4 regions of the Enterobacter cloacae complex sp. genome follow, and region 3 is predicted to be linked to each of the others. Evidence: predicted binding sites of a transcription regulator. Region 3 holds the regulator's gene; each other region holds the start of a gene.

Region 1 (4,213 bases), 2.6 Mb from region 3:
ATCTGGAAAGCTGGTTTCATGCTGACCGCGTCACGCCGGGACGGATCCATGAGATGGAGTCCTATCACGGGATGCTCGCCTGCGTGATCGCGGGAGCAGGCATTGCGCTGATGCCCCGCTCCATGCTGGAGAGCATGCCGGGGCACCACCAGGTAGCGGCGTGGCCGCTGGCGGAGAACTGGCGCTGGCTCACCACCTGGCTGGTGTGGCGACGCGGGGCGATGACGCGCCAGCTCGAGGCATTTATCGCGCTGCTGAACGAACGTCAGCCATCAGCGCCTTCTGCATAACTGGCTCAGCGTACGGGCAATTAACGTTGTCCGTAATCCTGAAGGCGAAGGTAAACTTTCCCCTTCATATACAGCGTGGCCTGCCCGCCAATCAATACGCGGTCGCCCTTCAGCGCGCAGCGCAAATCGCCGCCGCGCCGGGACACCTGGCGGGCAACCATCTGCGTTTTACCGAGCTTTTCGCTCCAGTACGGGATCAGCATGCTGTGGGTTGAGCCCGTGACCGGATCTTCCGGCACCCCTTCACCCGGACAGAAGAAGCGGCTGACGAAATCATACGCGTCCCCCGGCGCCGTGATGCAGACCATTTTCCCCAGCGGGGTCATCGCCGCGATGTCCGGCGTCAGGGCCTCCACCTGCTGCTGGCTGTCGAGCACGACCATATAGTCACGACCGACGCGCACCTCTTTCGCCGCGCTAATACCCAGCGCGCTGAACAGCGCCGGCGGCGGGTTGTCGACGGCCTCGGTTGACCAGGCCGGGAAATTCAGCGTCAGCCAGTCGCCGCTGCGAGTTACCGTCAGATCCCCCACGAAGCGCGTGCTAAAGGTAATCTCCGTGTGCGGATAGTCCAGGTATTCAAAAATGACGTGCGCGGCGGCCAGGGTCGCGTGGCCGCACAGGTTAATTTCATCCTGCGTGGTAAACCAGCGCAGCTCAAAGCCTTCGTCCGTGCGCACGAAGAACGCCGTCTCCGACTGGTTATGCTGTTTCGCCATGTTGAGCAACGTCTCGTCCGCAAGCCAGGACTCCAGCGGACACACTGCCGCTGCGTTGCCGCCGAACGCCCTGTCGCTGAAGGCATCTACCAGATAAAAATCAATTTCCTGCATCGTTTATTCCTCTTATCCATTTAGTTAGCGCAGAAAAACTGTGCCCTTGAGATACAGTGACGCCTGTCCGCCCATCAGCACGCGGTCGCCCTTAAGTTCGCAGCGGACGTCCCCGCCGCGGGCAGAAACCTGACGCGCAAACATCTTTGTTTTACCGAGTTTCTCACTCCAGTATGGGATCAGCATGGTGTGTGCGGAGCCGGTGACCGGATCTTCCGGCACGGCCACGCCCGGCGAAAAGAAACGGCTGACAAAGTCATACTCCCCTTCATCCCGGGCGGTCACAGCCACCTTATGAACGCCCGGCAACATGGCGGAGAAGTCCGGCGTAACGGCTTCCACCTGCTCGCGGTTTTCCAGCACCAGCACCCAGGCACGGCCTATGCGGGCGTCGACATAGCGGCTGATACCGAGCGCGGAGAGCATCTCCGGTGGCGGCATCTGCGCCTGCGTCGGGCAGGCGGGGAAATCCAGCGTCATCCAGTCACCCTCCCGGCTGACGGTCAGGCGGCCGGAAGTGGTATCAAAATGAATACGCGAGTCCGGATAGTCCAGTTCGTTGAACAGAACATACGCTGCGGCAAGGGTCGCGTGACCGCAGAGATTGACCTCGGTAAGCGTGGTGAACCAGCGCAGCTCAATCCCCCCTTCGGTGCAGACAAAAAACGCGGTTTCCGACTGGTTATGCTGTTGCGCCATACGCAGTAACGTCTCATCCGGCAGCCACGCTTTCAGCGGGCATACCGCCGCCGGGTTGCCGCCAAAGGAGGACGCGCTGAACGCATCTACCAGATAAAAATCAATCTCCTGCATCGAGTTACCGCCCGTTTTTGTTGTGTTGTTCTCTATCTTCAATGAAATCCCCCTCGCTCGCTACCGCTGCATGAAGGTAAATTTTGTGATTCACGTCACATAACGGTTGAGTTTTCGCCGTTTAACGCTTTAAGATCGTCACCTCATCTTTCAGGCAACGAATCCCAGATATCCCTATGACAACACACACGGTTTCCCGCAGGGTCGCGTGGCTACGCGTGGTCACGCTCGCCATCGCAGCGTTTATTTTCAACACCACGGAATTTGTTCCGGTTGGGCTGCTGTCTGACATCGCAGCCAGCTTCAACATGGAGACGGCACAGGCAGGCATCATGCTGACCATCTATGCATGGGTCGTGGCGCTGATGTCGCTGCCGTTTATGCTGCTGACCAGCCAGATGGAACGCCGTAAGCTGCTGATTGGGCTGTTTTTGGTGTTCATTGCCAGCCATGTGCTGTCGTTTATGGCATGGAACTTTACGGTGCTGGTCATCAGCCGCACGGGTATCGCGTTTGCCCATGCCGTTTTCTGGTCGATTACCGCGTCGCTCGCCATTCGTCTGGCGCCCGCGGGGAAACGCGCCCAGGCGCTGAGCCTGATTGCCACCGGAACGGCGCTGGCGATGGTGTTAGGCTTGCCCATCGGGCGTATCGTGGGTCAATACTTCGGCTGGCGCACCACCTTCTTTGCCATCGGCATGGGGGCGCTGATCACGTTGGTATGTCTGGTTAAACTGCTGCCAAAACTGCCGAGCGAACACTCCGGCTCGCTGAAAAGTCTGCCGCTGCTGGTGCGTCGTCCGGCGCTGATGAGCATCTATCTGCTGACCGTGATTGTGGTCACTGCCCACTATACGGCCTATAGCTATATTGAGCCGTTCGTACAGGTTGTCGCGGGCTTCAGCGCCAACTTCGCCACCGTTCTGCTGCTGATCCTGGGCGGCGCGGGGATTATCGGCAGTGTCCTGTTTGGGAAGCTGGGCAATCGACACGCGTCCGCGCTTGTAAGCGGTGCGATTGGCCTGCTGCTGGCGTGCCTGCTGTTACTGATGCCTGCGGCGGGTAGCGAAAGCCATCTGGCGATCCTCAGCCTGTTCTGGGGCGTGGCGATCATGATTATCGGTCTGGGAATGCAGGTCAAAGTGCTGGCGCTGGCACCGGATGCCACGGACGTAGCGATGTCGCTCTTCTCCGGAATTTTTAATCTGGGAATTGGCGCCGGCGCGCTGGTGGGAAATCAGATCAGCCTGCATGTGTCGATGTCGGCCATTGGCTATCTCGGGGCTGTTCCGGCGTTGATCGCACTGATCTGGTCGGTGCTGATCTTCCGTAAATGGCCGGTCGCGATGGAAGAACAGACCAGCCACGGTTGACGTTGAGTTTGCCGGGTAAGGCGAAGCCGCCACCCGGCACTGTTCTCAATGGTACGTCTTCACAATCTCCAGCACGCCGTTAATAATAAACTGCACGCCCATACAGACCAGCAGGAAGCCCATCAGACGGGAGATAGCTTCAATCCCCCCCTTGCCTACCCAGCGCATAATCGCCCCGGAACTGCGTAACGATCCCCAGACGATAAGGGCGATAAGCCCAAAAATGAGCGGCGGCGCAACGGTGATAACCCAGTCCGGGAAAGTCGAACCATCACGCACCGTTGAGGCGGAACTGATGATCATCGCAATCGTCCCCGGCCCCGCCGTGCTCGGCATGGCTAACGGCACAAAGGCGATATTGGCGCTCGGTTCGCTTTCAAGCTCCTCCGATTTGCTTTTCGCTTCCGGTGATTCGTGCGCTTTTTGCGCCGGGAACAGCATCCGGAAACCAATAAAGGCCACGATCAGCCCGCCGGCAATACGCAGGCCAGGAATGGAGATGCCGAAGGTATTCATCACCAGCTGCCCGGCATAATAAGCCACCATCATGATGGCAAAAACGTATACGGAGGCCATCATCGACTGCTGATTGCGCTCCGCGCTGTTCATGTTCCCCGCCAGCCCCAGAAAGAGTGCTACCGTCGTTAACGGGTTCGCCAGCGGCAGCAACACCACCAGCCCAAGCCCCACTGCCTTAATCAAATCCAACATAGTGCACCGCAGTCCTTATCCTTATTCAACACCGCAATTATAGGGGGAAACCCTCGTCCTGAGCCATCCGCGTAACGTAACTCTCATTGTCCCGCGCAACCAATAACCTCAGATTATGTAACTGATTTAAAAGCGTACTGAAAAAGTTCCTGAAGCGTTTTAGCAATTCGTGGCATCGGCTGATTCATTCAGT
Region 2 (4,213 bases), 490 kb from region 3:
GGCAGCGATTCGCTCTCATCCCTGTTCAGTCACGGCATGAAGGTCTGGTCGTTCGCGCCGTCCATCACCCTGCCGCTGTTCAGCGGGGGCAACAATATGGCGCAGCTGCGCTATGCGGAAGCGGAGAAAAAAGGGTTAATTGCGACCTACGAGAAAACCATCCAGAGCGCGTTTAAGGACGTGGCCGACGCGCTGGCGCGGCGCGAAACGCTGAGCGAGCAGCTCGATGCCCAGCGTGAATACGTGGCGGCGGAGCAAAAAACGCTGGATGTGGCGACGCGCAGCTACAGGGCCGGCGCGGGAGATTATCTGACGGTGCTTACCGCGCAGCGGTCGCTGTGGTCGGCGCAGGAATCACTGATTGCCTTGCAGCAAACCGACCTGGAAAACCGCATCACGCTGTGGCAATCGCTGGGCGGTGGGATTCAGTAACCTTCTGAATCGGAGGGATTGATCGGGTCTGGTGCGCAGCACGCTTCAGCATGCTTACCCGGCCTGTATATTTAGCTGGCCGGGTATGACATGAAAGAGGGTTCGCTTTTTAACGCTTGCGTACATCCGGAATAATTAAATCCCCACGCAGCACGTACGACCCCAGCATCTGCGTTTTTTCATTCAGCCAGGTCACGATGCGCGCCGCCATGGCGTCCATGGAATACTCAATAGCCGGGATCACCGGGATACCCGGCAGATGCAGCGAACCGGCCAGGCTAAAGACCATGATGTCTTCCGGTACCGATTTATTAAACGCCTGAAGCTGCGGGATCACCCGCTGGGCTTCCTGCTCGTCTGCCACCAGCAGCGCGTTGAAGTTCAGCGTGGACGCATTGTTGAGTAATTCCTGAAGCGCAACGGACGACGAGGTCGCGTCCATAAACACGAGGTTGCGATTAAAGGGCAGAAAGTTTTTCTCCAGCGCGTGCTTGTAGCCCAGCAGCACCTGGTCAGCGAATCCGCTGCCGTGCGGGTGGATCAGGGCAATCTGGCGACGCCCCTGGCTGGTGAGGTAGTTACACGCCGTTTCAGCCGCGAACGCGTGATCGAACTGAATGCTGTTGGCGTTATCGGCCTCCATGCAGTCGACCAGAATCACATTGTCCATGTCGACATCCAGCGGGAAACGCGCGCCAATCACCAGAATGTCATCACATAAGCCGCAGGATAGTTCTTCAAGGGCGTTCATCACTTCTGTTTTGGTGTGCGCGAAACGCAGCAGCAGGTGTTTCTGATGCTGGCTGAGGTGCTTTTCCAGCGCGTAAAGGTAACCGGTGGTCTGGTTAATGTTCTCCTGCGCGCAAATCACCCCAATGCAGCCCGTCGACTGGCTGAGCAGCGACTGGGCAATCACGTTAGGACGATAGTTCAGCTCATCCACCGCTTTCAGCACAGCCTGACGGCTGGCTTCCTTAACGCCACGCGACCCGCTCAACACCCGTGATACCGTGGCTTTGGACACCCCGGCCAGACGTGATACATCGTTGATTGTAGACATCTTTCTCCCCTGTCAGACGCAACTGGCGCCTGTAATTTCCATCACCGCTACGGCTCACATTATAGCCAGAACGGAGTATATCCGTTTCCGTTTTCCATGGAAACCGATTTTCCGTTTCCACTCAAATTGATGTCAAAACAGCCAAATTATGTGACCCACATCCAGTTAATAAGCCCCATAAGCAGGGGATATTGATGGTTGTCACACTTCTGTCTTTTATAAATGGAAACCGGTTTCCGTATCATGTCCAATCATCCTCGCAATAACTTTTTACATTTTGAGGATGGTTGTCGATGTTCAAGATTATGCTGTGCTGCTCTGCCGGGATGTCCACCAGCCTGCTGGTCAGCAAAATGGTCGATGTTGCAAAAGAACGGGGCTTGCCCGTGAAGATAGATGCGTACGGCGTATCCGAATTTGATACGCAGTTTCCGCACTATCAGGTGGTACTTCTCGGACCGCAAGTGAAATACATGTTAAAGACGCTTTCAGACAAGGCAGCGACGCAAGGCATTCCGGTGCAGCCCATCGACATGATGGACTATGGCATGCAGCGTGGCGATAAAGTACTGGACTATGCTCTGTCGCTCATCGAAGCGGCACACTAAAAGGTGTTCACATGAGTTCGTTATATCAATCTATGGTCGCGGTCATTGAGCAATCAATTACCCCGCTGGCCGCGAAGCTGGGTCAGCAAAAGTATGTGATTGCCATCCGCGACGGCTTTACCGCCGCGCTGCCGTTCATGATCATCGGCTCGTTTATGCTGGTGTTTATCTTCCCGCCGTTCTCAGCGGACACCACCAACAGCTTCGCCCGCGGCTGGCTGGACTTTTCCGAGACCTACCGCGAACAGCTGATGCTGCCGTTTAACCTCAGCATGGGGGTGATGACGTTCTTTATCTCGGTGGGAATTGGCGCGAGCCTGGGACGTCAGTTTAACCTCGACCCGGTGATGTCCGGTCTGCTGGCCTTTATGGCTTTCCTGCTGGTCGCCGCGCCGTATGCCGACGGCAAGATCTCCACGCAGTACCTCTCTGGTCAGGGCATTTTCACCGCGCTGATCACTGCGATTTACTCTACCCGCGTCTATGCGTGGCTGAAGCAGAACAACGTCACCATCCGCCTGCCGAAGGAAGTGCCGACCGGCGTGGCGCGTTCGTTTGAGATCCTGATCCCGGTGATGGTGGTGATCGGTACCCTGCACCCGCTGAACCTGTTCATTGAAGCGCAGACCGGCATGATTATCCCGCAGGCGATCATGCACCTGCTGGAGCCGCTGGTCTCGGCGTCCGACTCCCTGCCCGCCATTCTGCTCTCCGTGCTGCTGTGCCAGATCTTCTGGTTTGCCGGTATTCACGGCTCGCTGATTGTCACCGGCATCATGAACCCGTTCTGGATGGCGAACCTCTCGGCAAACCAGGCGGCACTGGCGGCGGGCGCTGCGCTGCCGCACGTTTATCTGCAAGGCTTCTGGGACCACTACCTGCTGATTGGCGGCGTAGGCTCAACCCTACCGCTGGCGTTCCTGCTGCTGCGCAGCCGCGTTACGCACCTGCGCACCATCGGCAAAATGGGCGTTGTGCCAAGCTTCTTTAACATCAACGAACCGATTCTGTTCGGCGCGCCGATCATCATGAACCCGATGCTGTTTATCCCGTTTGTGTTTGTTCCGCTGGTCAACGCCTGCCTGGCGTACGGCGCGACGAAGCTCGGCTGGCTGGCGCAGGTGGTGTCGTTAACCCCGTGGACCACGCCCGCGCCGATTGGCGCCTCGTGGGCGGCGAACTGGGCGCTCAGCCCGGTGGTGATGTGCCTCGTCTGCATGGTGATGTCGGCGCTGATGTACCTGCCGTTCCTGCGCGCCTACGAGCGTACGCTCATCAAAAACGAAGAGCAGAAAGCGCAGGCTGCAACCGTGGGTGCCGCTGAAGCCACAAGCAATTAAGTCAAAGAGGAAGAGTCATGAAATACGCATTTCCCGATAACTTCTGGTGGGGCAGCGCCAGCTCCGCTCTCCAGACTGAAGGGGCAAGAGAGGGGGAAACCACGTGGGATTACTGGTTTGCCCGCGAGCCGAACCGTTTTCACAACGGCGTGGGGCCGCAGCAGACCTCCACGTTTTATCAGCACTGGAAAACGGATATTCAGCTGTTAAAGCAGCTGAACCACAACAGCTTTCGCACCTCGATTAGCTGGGCGCGCCTGATCCCCGACGGTATCGGTGAAGTGAACCCGGAAGCGGTCGATTTTTACAATCAGGTCATTGATGAGCTGAATGAACAGGGCATCACGCCGTTTATGACCCTGTTCCATTTCGACATGCCGATGGCGATGCAGGAGATCGGCGGCTGGGAAAACCGCGACGTGGTGAACGCTTACGCCCGCTATGCGCAGATTTGCTTCGAGCTGTTTGGCGATCGCGTGCTGCACTGGTTTACCTTCAACGAGCCGATTGTGCCGGTTGAGGGCGGTTATCTGTACGACTTCCACTACCCGAACGTGGTGGATTTTCGTCGGGCAGCGACCGTGGCCTATCACACCGTACTGGCCCACGCGAAGGCGGTTCAGGCCTACCGCGCCGGGCATTACGCGGGGGAGATCGGCATCGTGCTGAACCTGACGCCGTCCTACCCGCGCTCGCAGAACCCGGCGGACGTGAAGGCCGCGCACATCGCAGACCTGATGTTTAACCGCAGCTTCCTTGACCCGGTCCTGCGC
Region 3 (4,213 bases):
TCTGGGTAACAAACAGCACGGTCATTAAGATCCAGTAGGGTTTCGGCAGGTGCAGGGCCATTCCCATCAGGCTGGCGATGCTCAGCATCACGCTGATCCGCGCGGCGTTGCGCAGGGCGGAAGACTTCAGTGACAGGTAGCTTTTCAGCGCGGGCAGCAGCGGGAGCCGTTTTTGCTTATCGGCCATCAGGTCGCGGGCATAAAGTGGGCGCTGGGTGCGCAGCACGCGGGCGATGCGGCTGAAATGCCAGGCGGCAAATTGTCCGACCGGGTTATCCGCGTGCTGACGCGCAATCTTCTCCAGCGCGCCGAGCTGTTTATCCATGTTAAAGCGCGTCGGGTAGCGGTGATAGAGAATATCATCAGCCAACACCCGCAGGCGCGCCGCGACGGTCTGCGCGTTCCAGCGGATCACCGCTTCCGCATGGCTGCGCTCCACCAGCTTTTGCACCTCTTCCGGATTATGCAGGCTGACGGAGATATGCTCCTGCAAATCCAGCCCGACCTGGAAGGTACGCAGCAGCCGCTTATATTCATGATTTTTATTGGCGGCAAGCATGTGCAGCTGCTGGTAGCACTGGCTGATCAGATCCACCACTTTTTGCTGCCGCTCCAGCAGCGGCGGCAGGGATTTTTCCGGGTCGGTATGCTGGGTGAGAAGGGTGTATTTTGCTTCGCAGTATTCAGCAAGCTGCACGTAGAGCAGGCTCAGGGATTCACGCAGCGGCTGTTCCCGCCACAGCCAGAACCAGAACCAGTTAAACAGCCCGTACCACAGCGTGCCGAGGGCGTAGATCAGCAATGGCTCCCACACCGGCATATTGCCCGCAAGGCTTAAGGTGAAGATGGCGGCTATCAGCGACGCGGGAAGCAGTCGGGCGTGCAGCGAGCTGATTTCGGCGGTTACGCCGAGCGTCATCGCCAGCACGGTCAGGATCAGCGGCAGCGGTATGTCGCGGGCCAGTAAAAGCTGCACGGCAAGGCTACAGCCGGCAAACAGGCAGCCGCCAATAATCAGGCGTTTGAAAAAGCGTTTATGCGGCGTGTCCAGACCGGCAATGTTGCAGCAGGCGGGCACGAGAGAAAACAGCAACCCCTGCTGAAGATGTCCGAGGAGCAGGCCCACGGCCACGGGGAGACACAACACCAGCGTTTGTCGCAGTGCGTAGTTAACTTCCGGGTGATAGATCAGCCTGCGCCACATGAGGAGTAGAGACAAAAACGGCGTGCCACCCTGCGGCGGCACGCCGTCTGACCGGAATTAACGGGTCCCGTAAACCACGATGGTTTTACCGTGGGCGGAGATCAGGTTCTGGTCTTCCAGCATCTTCAGGATACGGCCCACTGTTTCACGGGAGCAGCCGACGATCTGACCGATTTCCTGGCGGGTAATTTTAATTTGCATACCGTCAGGGTGGGTCATGGCGTCCGGCTGTTTCGCCAGGTTCAGCAGCGTCTGCGCGATACGACCGGTTACGTCCAGGAAAGCAAGGTTACCCACCTTCTCAGAGGTCACTTGCAGACGGCGTGCCATCTGGGAAGAAAGACGCATCAGGATGTCAGGGTTGACCTGAATCAGCTGACGGAATTTCTTGTAAGAAATTTCAGCCACTTCACATGCTGTTTTAGCACGAACCCAGGCGCTACGTTCCTGGCCTTCTTCAAACAGGCCCAGTTCACCGATAAAATCGCCCTGGTTCAGATAAGAAAGGATCATCTCTTTCCCTTCTTCATCTTTGATCAGCACGGCCACCGAGCCTTTAACGATGTAATACAACGTTTCCGCTTTTTCACCCTGGTGAATCAGCGTGCTCTTTGATGGGTACTTATGAATGTGGCAATGAGACAAGAACCATTCGAGAGTCGGGTCTGTTTGCGGTTTGCCAAGCACCATGCGCTGTTATCCTCTGTTATAAGCTGTCACCAGAGTCATAAGATGCATCCGGACTCTGGGGTTGCAATCGAATTCTTACCCATACCCTGGGAAGTCGGCTGTCGTAACGTTTCGCAGCCAGTAAAGTTTGATGTCCTCTGCATACATGTGTAACGTCAATGTATTACTGTAGCATCCAGAGTGTTTTAGCATAGCTTTCGCCGCGTGTCTCCTGGTGTCTCGCTTCAGCATGACGCAGGTCGCCTTCCGTTGCGAGAAATGTAACGTACACGTAATCTGTCATAAAAAATGCAACGTTGGAGTGAGTGAATATGCAAGCGCGTGTGAAATGGGTTGAAGGGTTAACGTTCCTGGGCGAGTCGGCCTCCGGGCACCAGGTTTTGATGGACGGTAACTCCGGTGATAAAGCCCCAAGCCCGATGGAAATGGTGCTGATGGCGGCAGGGGGATGCAGCGCGATCGACGTGGTGTCGATCCTGCAAAAAGGCCGTCATGACGTGACCGATTGTGAAGTGAAGCTGACGTCAGAACGTCGCGAAGAGGCGCCACGCCTGTTCACGCACATCAATCTGCATTTTGTTGTCACCGGGAAAGCGCTGAAAGACGCGGCGGTGTCACGCGCGGTGGATCTCTCAGCGGAGAAGTACTGCTCCGTGGCGTTGATGCTGGAGAAAGCGGTAAACATCACCCATTCGTATGAAGTGGTCGAGGCTTAATTTTTTGGCGGGTGGCGCTTCGCTGACCCGCCCTACAAAAGCATGAACGTAGGCCCGGTAAGCGCAGCGCCACCGGGCAAAAAAATCACGCGATCTGCTTCCCTTCCATCAGCCGCTGCACCAGCGGCGTCATGATCAGCTCCATCGCCAGCCCCATTTTTCCGCCCGGCACCACTAACGTATTCATGTGCGAAATAAACGAGCCTTGCAGCATCGCCAGCAGCCAGGGGTAATCGATGCCTTCCAGGTTGCGGAAGTGGATCACCACAAAGCTTTCGTCCAGCGAGGGAATGCTTTTCGCGGCGAACGGGTTAGAGGTATCCACGGTGGGCACGCGCTGGAAGTTAATGTGGGTGCGGGAGAACTGTGGCGTCAGGAAGTTGATGTAGTCTTCCATGGAGCGCACCACCGAGTCCATCACCGCTTCACGCGAGTGGCCGCGCTCGCTGATGTCGCGCGTCAGCTTCTGGATCCACTCAAGGTTAACAATCGGCACCACCCCCACCAGCAAATCCACGTGGCGCGCCACGTCGTGCTGAGGCGTCACCACGCCGCCGTGCAACCCTTCGTAAAACAGCACGTCAGTCGGTTCCGGCAGCGGCTGCCAAGGCGTGAACGTGCCGGGTACCTGGTTCCAGGGAACGGCTTCATCGTAGGTGTGCAGATACTTGCGGGACTGTCCGGTGCCGCTTTGCCCGTATTCGCGGAAGGTTTGCTCCAGCAGGCCGAAGTCATTCGCCTCTGGACCAAAGTAGCTGATGTGTTTACCCAGATCCCGCGCCTTGCGGATGGCCATGTCCATCTCCGGGCGCGTGTAGCGGTGAAAGCTGTCGCCCTCTACCTCTGCCGCCCGTAAATTCAGCTGTGCGAAGATCTTGCGGAAGGCGAGGCTGGTGGTGGTGGTTCCCGCCCCGCTCGAACCCGTAACGGCAATAACCGGATGTCTGGCAGACATAGCAACTCCCTGACTGGAAAAGTTTTAAGATCAGCCATGAAACGCGTTGCGGGGCATGATATTGACCGTCTCATGCAGTTCGGACCATACCAGCACCACGTCGCCGCTTTTAAGCTGGCGCTTAACATCGTTGACCTTTTGTTCAAGCGAACGTTCATGTTCACCATAATCGGTGCCTTCGCGCAAGACAAAGCTTTCAATCAGATTATCGAGCGTTTCGGGAGAGAGATCCTGCCAGGGAATAATCATTTTTTACCGTCCAGATAAGCCGTTAACCAGTCGGGAATACGCGTCTCAAGCCACATTTTAGGCCGACGCAGCGTGCCGCCAACAAAGCCGACGTGTCCGCCGAACTCGGTAAGCTGATACTGCACGTTGGCCGGCAGATAATCGGGCGCGGGGATCGAGTGATGATCCATAAACGGATCGTCTTTGGCGTGGATAATCAGCGTGGGTTTCGTGATTTGATTCAGTAAAGGCATGGCGCTGCACTGACGGTAATAGTCGATTGCATCGGCAAAGCCGTGAATTTTCGAGGTGATCAAATCATCAAACTCGCGCAGGCGCTTCACGCGTTTAAGCTGTTGCAGCGTCACAGGCAGCGTATCCGGGTAGGCCTTTAGCTTGCGCGCGGCGTTGGCTTTCAGC
Region 4 (4,213 bases), 2.5 Mb from region 3:
CAACCGTGCCGCCATTGAAGAGATGATTGCAAACCTGCCTGCCGAATGGCGTGACATCGACGTGCTGGTCAATAACGCCGGCCTGGCGCTGGGCATGGAGCCTGCCCACAAAGCCAGCGTGGAAGACTGGGAAAACATGATCGACACCAACAACAAAGGTCTGGTGTACATGACCCGCGCCGTGCTGCCGGGCATGGTTGAACGTAATCGTGGTCATATCATTAATATCGGTTCCACCGCAGGCAGCTGGCCTTACGCGGGCGGCAACGTCTATGGCGCAACCAAGGCCTTTGTACGCCAGTTCAGCCTGAACCTGCGCACCGACCTGCACGGTACCGCCATCCGCGTAACCGACGTTGAGCCGGGCCTGGTAGGCGGAACGGAATTCTCCAACGTGCGCTTCAAGGGTGACGACGCGAAAGCGGATAAAACCTATGAAAATGCAAATGCGCTGACGCCGGAAGATATCACCGAAACCGTCTGGTGGGTCGCGACGCTGCCGAAGCATGTCAACATCAATACTGTTGAGATGATGCCCGTCAGCCAGACCTATGCCGGACTCAGCGTGCATCGCGGGTAATTCACCCTTCCCGGCCTGCGGGCCGGGTATGTGATGACGGGTAAAAGAATGGTAGTATGTTCAGGTTAACTCTCTGAGAAATCACAACCCATGGCCGCTGAATCGCAACTTAATCCTACCCAGCCCGTTAATCAGCAAATTTATCGCATCTTACGCCGTGATATTGTTCGCTGCCTGATCCCGCCGGGAACGCCGCTCTCAGAAAAAGAGGTTTCGGTACGTTTTGACGTTTCCCGTCAGCCCGTGCGCGAGGCGTTTATTAAGCTTGCAGAAAACGGCCTTATTCAGATCCGCCCTCAGCGCGGCAGCTACGTGAATAAAATTTCGCTTTCGCAGGTGCGTAACGGCTGTTTTGTTCGCCAGGCCATCGAGTGTGCCGTTGTGCGTCGCGCCGCGTCGCTCATCAACGACAACCAGTGTTACCAGCTGGAGCAAAACCTGCATCAGCAACGCATTGCCATCGATCGCAAACAGTTAAACGACTTTTTCCAGCTGGACGATGAGTTTCACCAGAAACTGGCGCAGATCGCCGAGTGCCAGCTCGCATGGGATACCGTCGAAAACATCAAGGCCACCATCGACCGCGTGCGCTATATGAGCCTCGACCACGTGTCACCGCCAGAAATGCTGCTGCGCCAGCATCACGATATTTTCAGCGCGCTGGAAAAACGCGACGCGGAAGCCGTAGATAAAGCAATGACGCTTCACCTCCAGGAAATTAGCGAGTCGGTTCAGTTAATTCGTCAGGAAAACAGCGAGTGGTTTAGCGAAGAATAAAACCTCGCCGCCCCCTTTCGGTTGCGGCGAAGCGATTAGCGAACCACTAATACCGGAATAGTGGCGTAGCGCAGGATAGTTTCAGCATTCGAACCCAGCAGATGCGTTGTGATACTCGGATTTTTCGATCCGATAACGATAACATCATATTTCCCCTCTTTGCTGAGCTTGATGATTTCATCCCGTACGTTGCCGAAGCGTACTTCACAGTCAATATTGTCCGGGGACATATCAAAGAGCCGTTTCAGCGCTTTCATCTTCTTATCAGACTCGGCGGTCATATACTCTTCGAATTTCTTAATATCGGCATTGAACCCCCGCAGTAACGAACGGCTGCTGTTAGGAAGAATGTTGACCAGGGTGATGGTCGCGCCTTCCGTCTTCGCGAGGTTGGCCGCATGGCGTACCGCTTTGTCGCTCAAGTCCATTTCAAACACGTCAACAGGCATCAAAATTTTCTTATACATAAGCCTGACTCCTTTTCCAGTGAAGGGTTATTTTCTGCTTCCAGAATGGCATTGCGGAGATAAACAAAGCCTAAACACTTGCATCCTGAAATTATCAATTAAGGAAAATAACTGTCCGCTTTGTAAAGCGGTGTCCTGAACCGTCAACGCCATCATGAAATAAGAAAAAAGTGTGAGCTTGATCAAAAGCAAATAATTTCGTTTAAGAGAGGCGTATTAATAGTGCCCCGTGAACGGCAGTCGTTGAATTAGCGCCGTAACGGATAAGTGAGAGAGGAGAAAATACCATGATGACATACGACCGTAACCGAAATGCAATCACCACCGGCAGCCGCGTCATGATTAGCGGCACAGGCCAGTTCGGCGTGATTAAAGCGATCCACAGCGACGGCCTTAATGCCGAGCAGGTGCGTCGTAATAAAACGGTTGAAGTGGACGGATGCGAAGGTAAGTTCGAACCGATTGAGCTGATTCGCCTGGGGATGCACTAAGCCGTGCCCCGACATGCCGCCGCGAACGGCGGCATGTCATAGCGTTACAGCTGAGCGGCGTACTCCGCAACCGTGGCCTTCGCGCCTTTTTGCAGCAACATCTGATAGGCCTGCATGACCGCCGCCACAAACACCGCGTCCTTCGGCAGTTCGTTACCGAAAATAGACTCAATGCCCAACAGCGCATTAACGCGGCTTTCCCCTTCAGGGCTACCGTTTACCGCCGCCTGAATCACCGTCAGCTGCGGATCGCTCACCTCAATCGCGTTACCCTGCTCATCCACACCGCCGACATAACGCATCCAGCCCGCCACGCCCAGGGCCAGCAGCGGGAAAGGCTTCTGGTGGACAAGGTGCCAGCGCACGGAATCGAGCATGCGCTGCGGCAATTTCTGGCTGCCGTCCATGGCGATCTGCCAGGTGCGGTGGCGCAGTGCCGGATTGCTGTAGCGCGCGATCAGCTGGTCGGCATAACGACCTAAATCCACGCCTTTCACTTTCAGCGTCGGCGCCTGCTCTTCCAGCATCAGCGCATGCGCGGCGATACGGTAATGTTCATCTTCCATGCAGTCATTAATGTGCTGATAACCGGCCAGGTAGCCAAGATAGGCCAGGAACGAGTGGCTGCCGTTAAGCATTCTCAGCTTCATCTCTTCAAACGGAATGACATCAGAAACCAGCTCCGCACCGGCCTTTTCCCACTCAGGACGGCCTGCAACGAAATTGTCTTCAATCACCCACTGGCGGAACGGCTCGCAGGCCACGCCTGCCGGATCGCGTACGCCGGTCAGCTGCTCGATTTTATCCAGCGTGTCGGCCGTGACGGCGGGCACAATACGATCCACCATGGTTGACGGGAAGGTGACGTTCGCTTCGATCCAGTCTGCCAGTTCGCCATCAACAGCGCGCGCGTAGGCACAGGTCACATTGCGCATCACGTGGCCGTTCTCCGGCATGTTATCGCAGGACATCACGCTGAATGCCGGTATCCCCGCCGCCTTGCGACGCGCCAGCGCTTCCACCACCACGCCCGGTGCAGATTTTGGCTGATGCGGGTTTTGCAGGTCTGCAACGATTAACGGATGATCGAGCATCAGTTGTCCGGTTGCCGGTGAGTGACAATACCCTTTCTCGGTGATGGTGAGCGACACAATGGCAACCTGCGGCTCGCACAGGGCCGCCAGCACGGTTTCCAGCCCGTCGACCTGCGCATGGAGCGCGGTTTTAACGACGCCGACCACGCGTGCCGTCCAGGCATCGGCAGACATTTCTGCCACGGTATAAAGGTTATCCTGTGCTTTCAGATCGGCGATCTGCTGTTCGCCGCCAATCAGGTTAACTTCGCAGTAACCCCAGTCGCTGCCCTGTTCTGCGGCGAGTATGTCGGTGTACACCGCCTGGTGCGCGCGGTGAAACGCGCCAAATCCTAAATGAACAATGCGTGCCTTAAGGCTGCTGCGATCGTACTGCGGACGCGTTGCCTTCGCCTGTAATAACCGGTTTTCCATGATTGAGACTCGTTAATTAATGAAAGCTTTGATCCGCTGCTGCTTGCTTAACAAAGCGGCAGCGCCTGCTGACTACACCAACTAGAATGGCAGTCGGAGTCAAAAAACGCTGCCATTAACCATACTGATACGTCGTTTTCAGATCTTGATTTACATTAACTTTTCGCCATGTGGTGTGACATCAGAGAAAAGTTGTGTGACAGGTAGCGCAAGATGTAAACCATTAGCGACGGGAAGAGAGCGCGCCGTAGGCTACCGACCCCTTATGAGACACTTCCGCTGCATCTTCGGCTTCACTCAGATCGCGATCGCGCACTTCCGGCATCAGCAAAGCGGAGAGCAGCCCAATCAGTGAGTACGCCACCAGCATCGCCACAATCGGCCACCAGG

The links. Region 3 encodes CRP, which controls carbon source genes, mostly activating them, when cyclic AMP is high. Its sites were predicted from a motif close to ATGTGANNNNNNTCACAT; they were not measured.
Region 1: a site for CRP is predicted at 2,020-2,037, ahead of DBR02_RS21155 (sugar transporter). Genes of this name have one in related genera too.
Region 2: a site for CRP is predicted at 1,641-1,658, ahead of DBR02_RS10825 (PTS sugar transporter subunit IIB). Genes of this name have one in related genera too.
Region 4: a site for CRP is predicted at 1,995-2,012, ahead of ydfZ (putative selenium delivery protein YdfZ). Genes of this name have one in related genera too.

What each region holds. Positions count from the first base shown of each region.
Region 1 is NZ_LT991957.1:4,306,228-4,310,440, reverse strand. It holds gene ptrR (putrescine utilization regulator PtrR) at 1-290, shown strand, start outside; gene DBR02_RS21165 (PhzF family phenazine biosynthesis protein) at 311-1,123, opposite strand; gene DBR02_RS21160 (PhzF family phenazine biosynthesis protein) at 1,148-1,936, opposite strand; gene DBR02_RS21155 (sugar transporter) at 2,113-3,309, shown strand; gene DBR02_RS21150 (MarC family NAAT transporter) at 3,355-4,020, opposite strand.
Region 2 is NZ_LT991957.1:2,159,881-2,164,093, reverse strand. It holds gene DBR02_RS10835 (efflux transporter outer membrane subunit) at 1-432, shown strand, start outside; gene DBR02_RS10830 (LacI family DNA-binding transcriptional regulator) at 542-1,492, opposite strand; gene DBR02_RS10825 (PTS sugar transporter subunit IIB) at 1,786-2,100, shown strand; gene DBR02_RS10820 (PTS cellobiose transporter subunit IIC) at 2,112-3,440, shown strand; gene DBR02_RS10815 (glycoside hydrolase family 1 protein) at 3,458-4,213, shown strand, end outside.
Region 3 is NZ_LT991957.1:1,674,154-1,678,366, reverse strand. It holds gene DBR02_RS08565 (YccS/YhfK family putative transporter) at 1-1,204, opposite strand, end outside; gene crp (cAMP-activated global transcriptional regulator CRP) at 1,262-1,894, opposite strand; gene DBR02_RS08555 (OsmC family protein) at 2,206-2,610, shown strand; gene DBR02_RS08550 (phosphoribulokinase) at 2,696-3,565, opposite strand; gene DBR02_RS08545 (YheU family protein) at 3,596-3,814, opposite strand; gene DBR02_RS08540 (hydrolase) at 3,811-4,213, opposite strand, start outside.
Region 4 is NZ_LT991957.1:4,157,205-4,161,417, reverse strand. It holds gene ydfG (bifunctional NADP-dependent 3-hydroxy acid dehydrogenase/3-hydroxypropionate dehydrogenase YdfG) at 1-580, shown strand, start outside; gene DBR02_RS20545 (GntR family transcriptional regulator) at 671-1,357, shown strand; gene DBR02_RS20540 (universal stress protein) at 1,393-1,824, opposite strand; gene ydfZ (putative selenium delivery protein YdfZ) at 2,112-2,315, shown strand; gene DBR02_RS20530 (mannitol dehydrogenase family protein) at 2,360-3,823, opposite strand; gene DBR02_RS20525 (MFS transporter) at 4,047-4,213, opposite strand, start outside.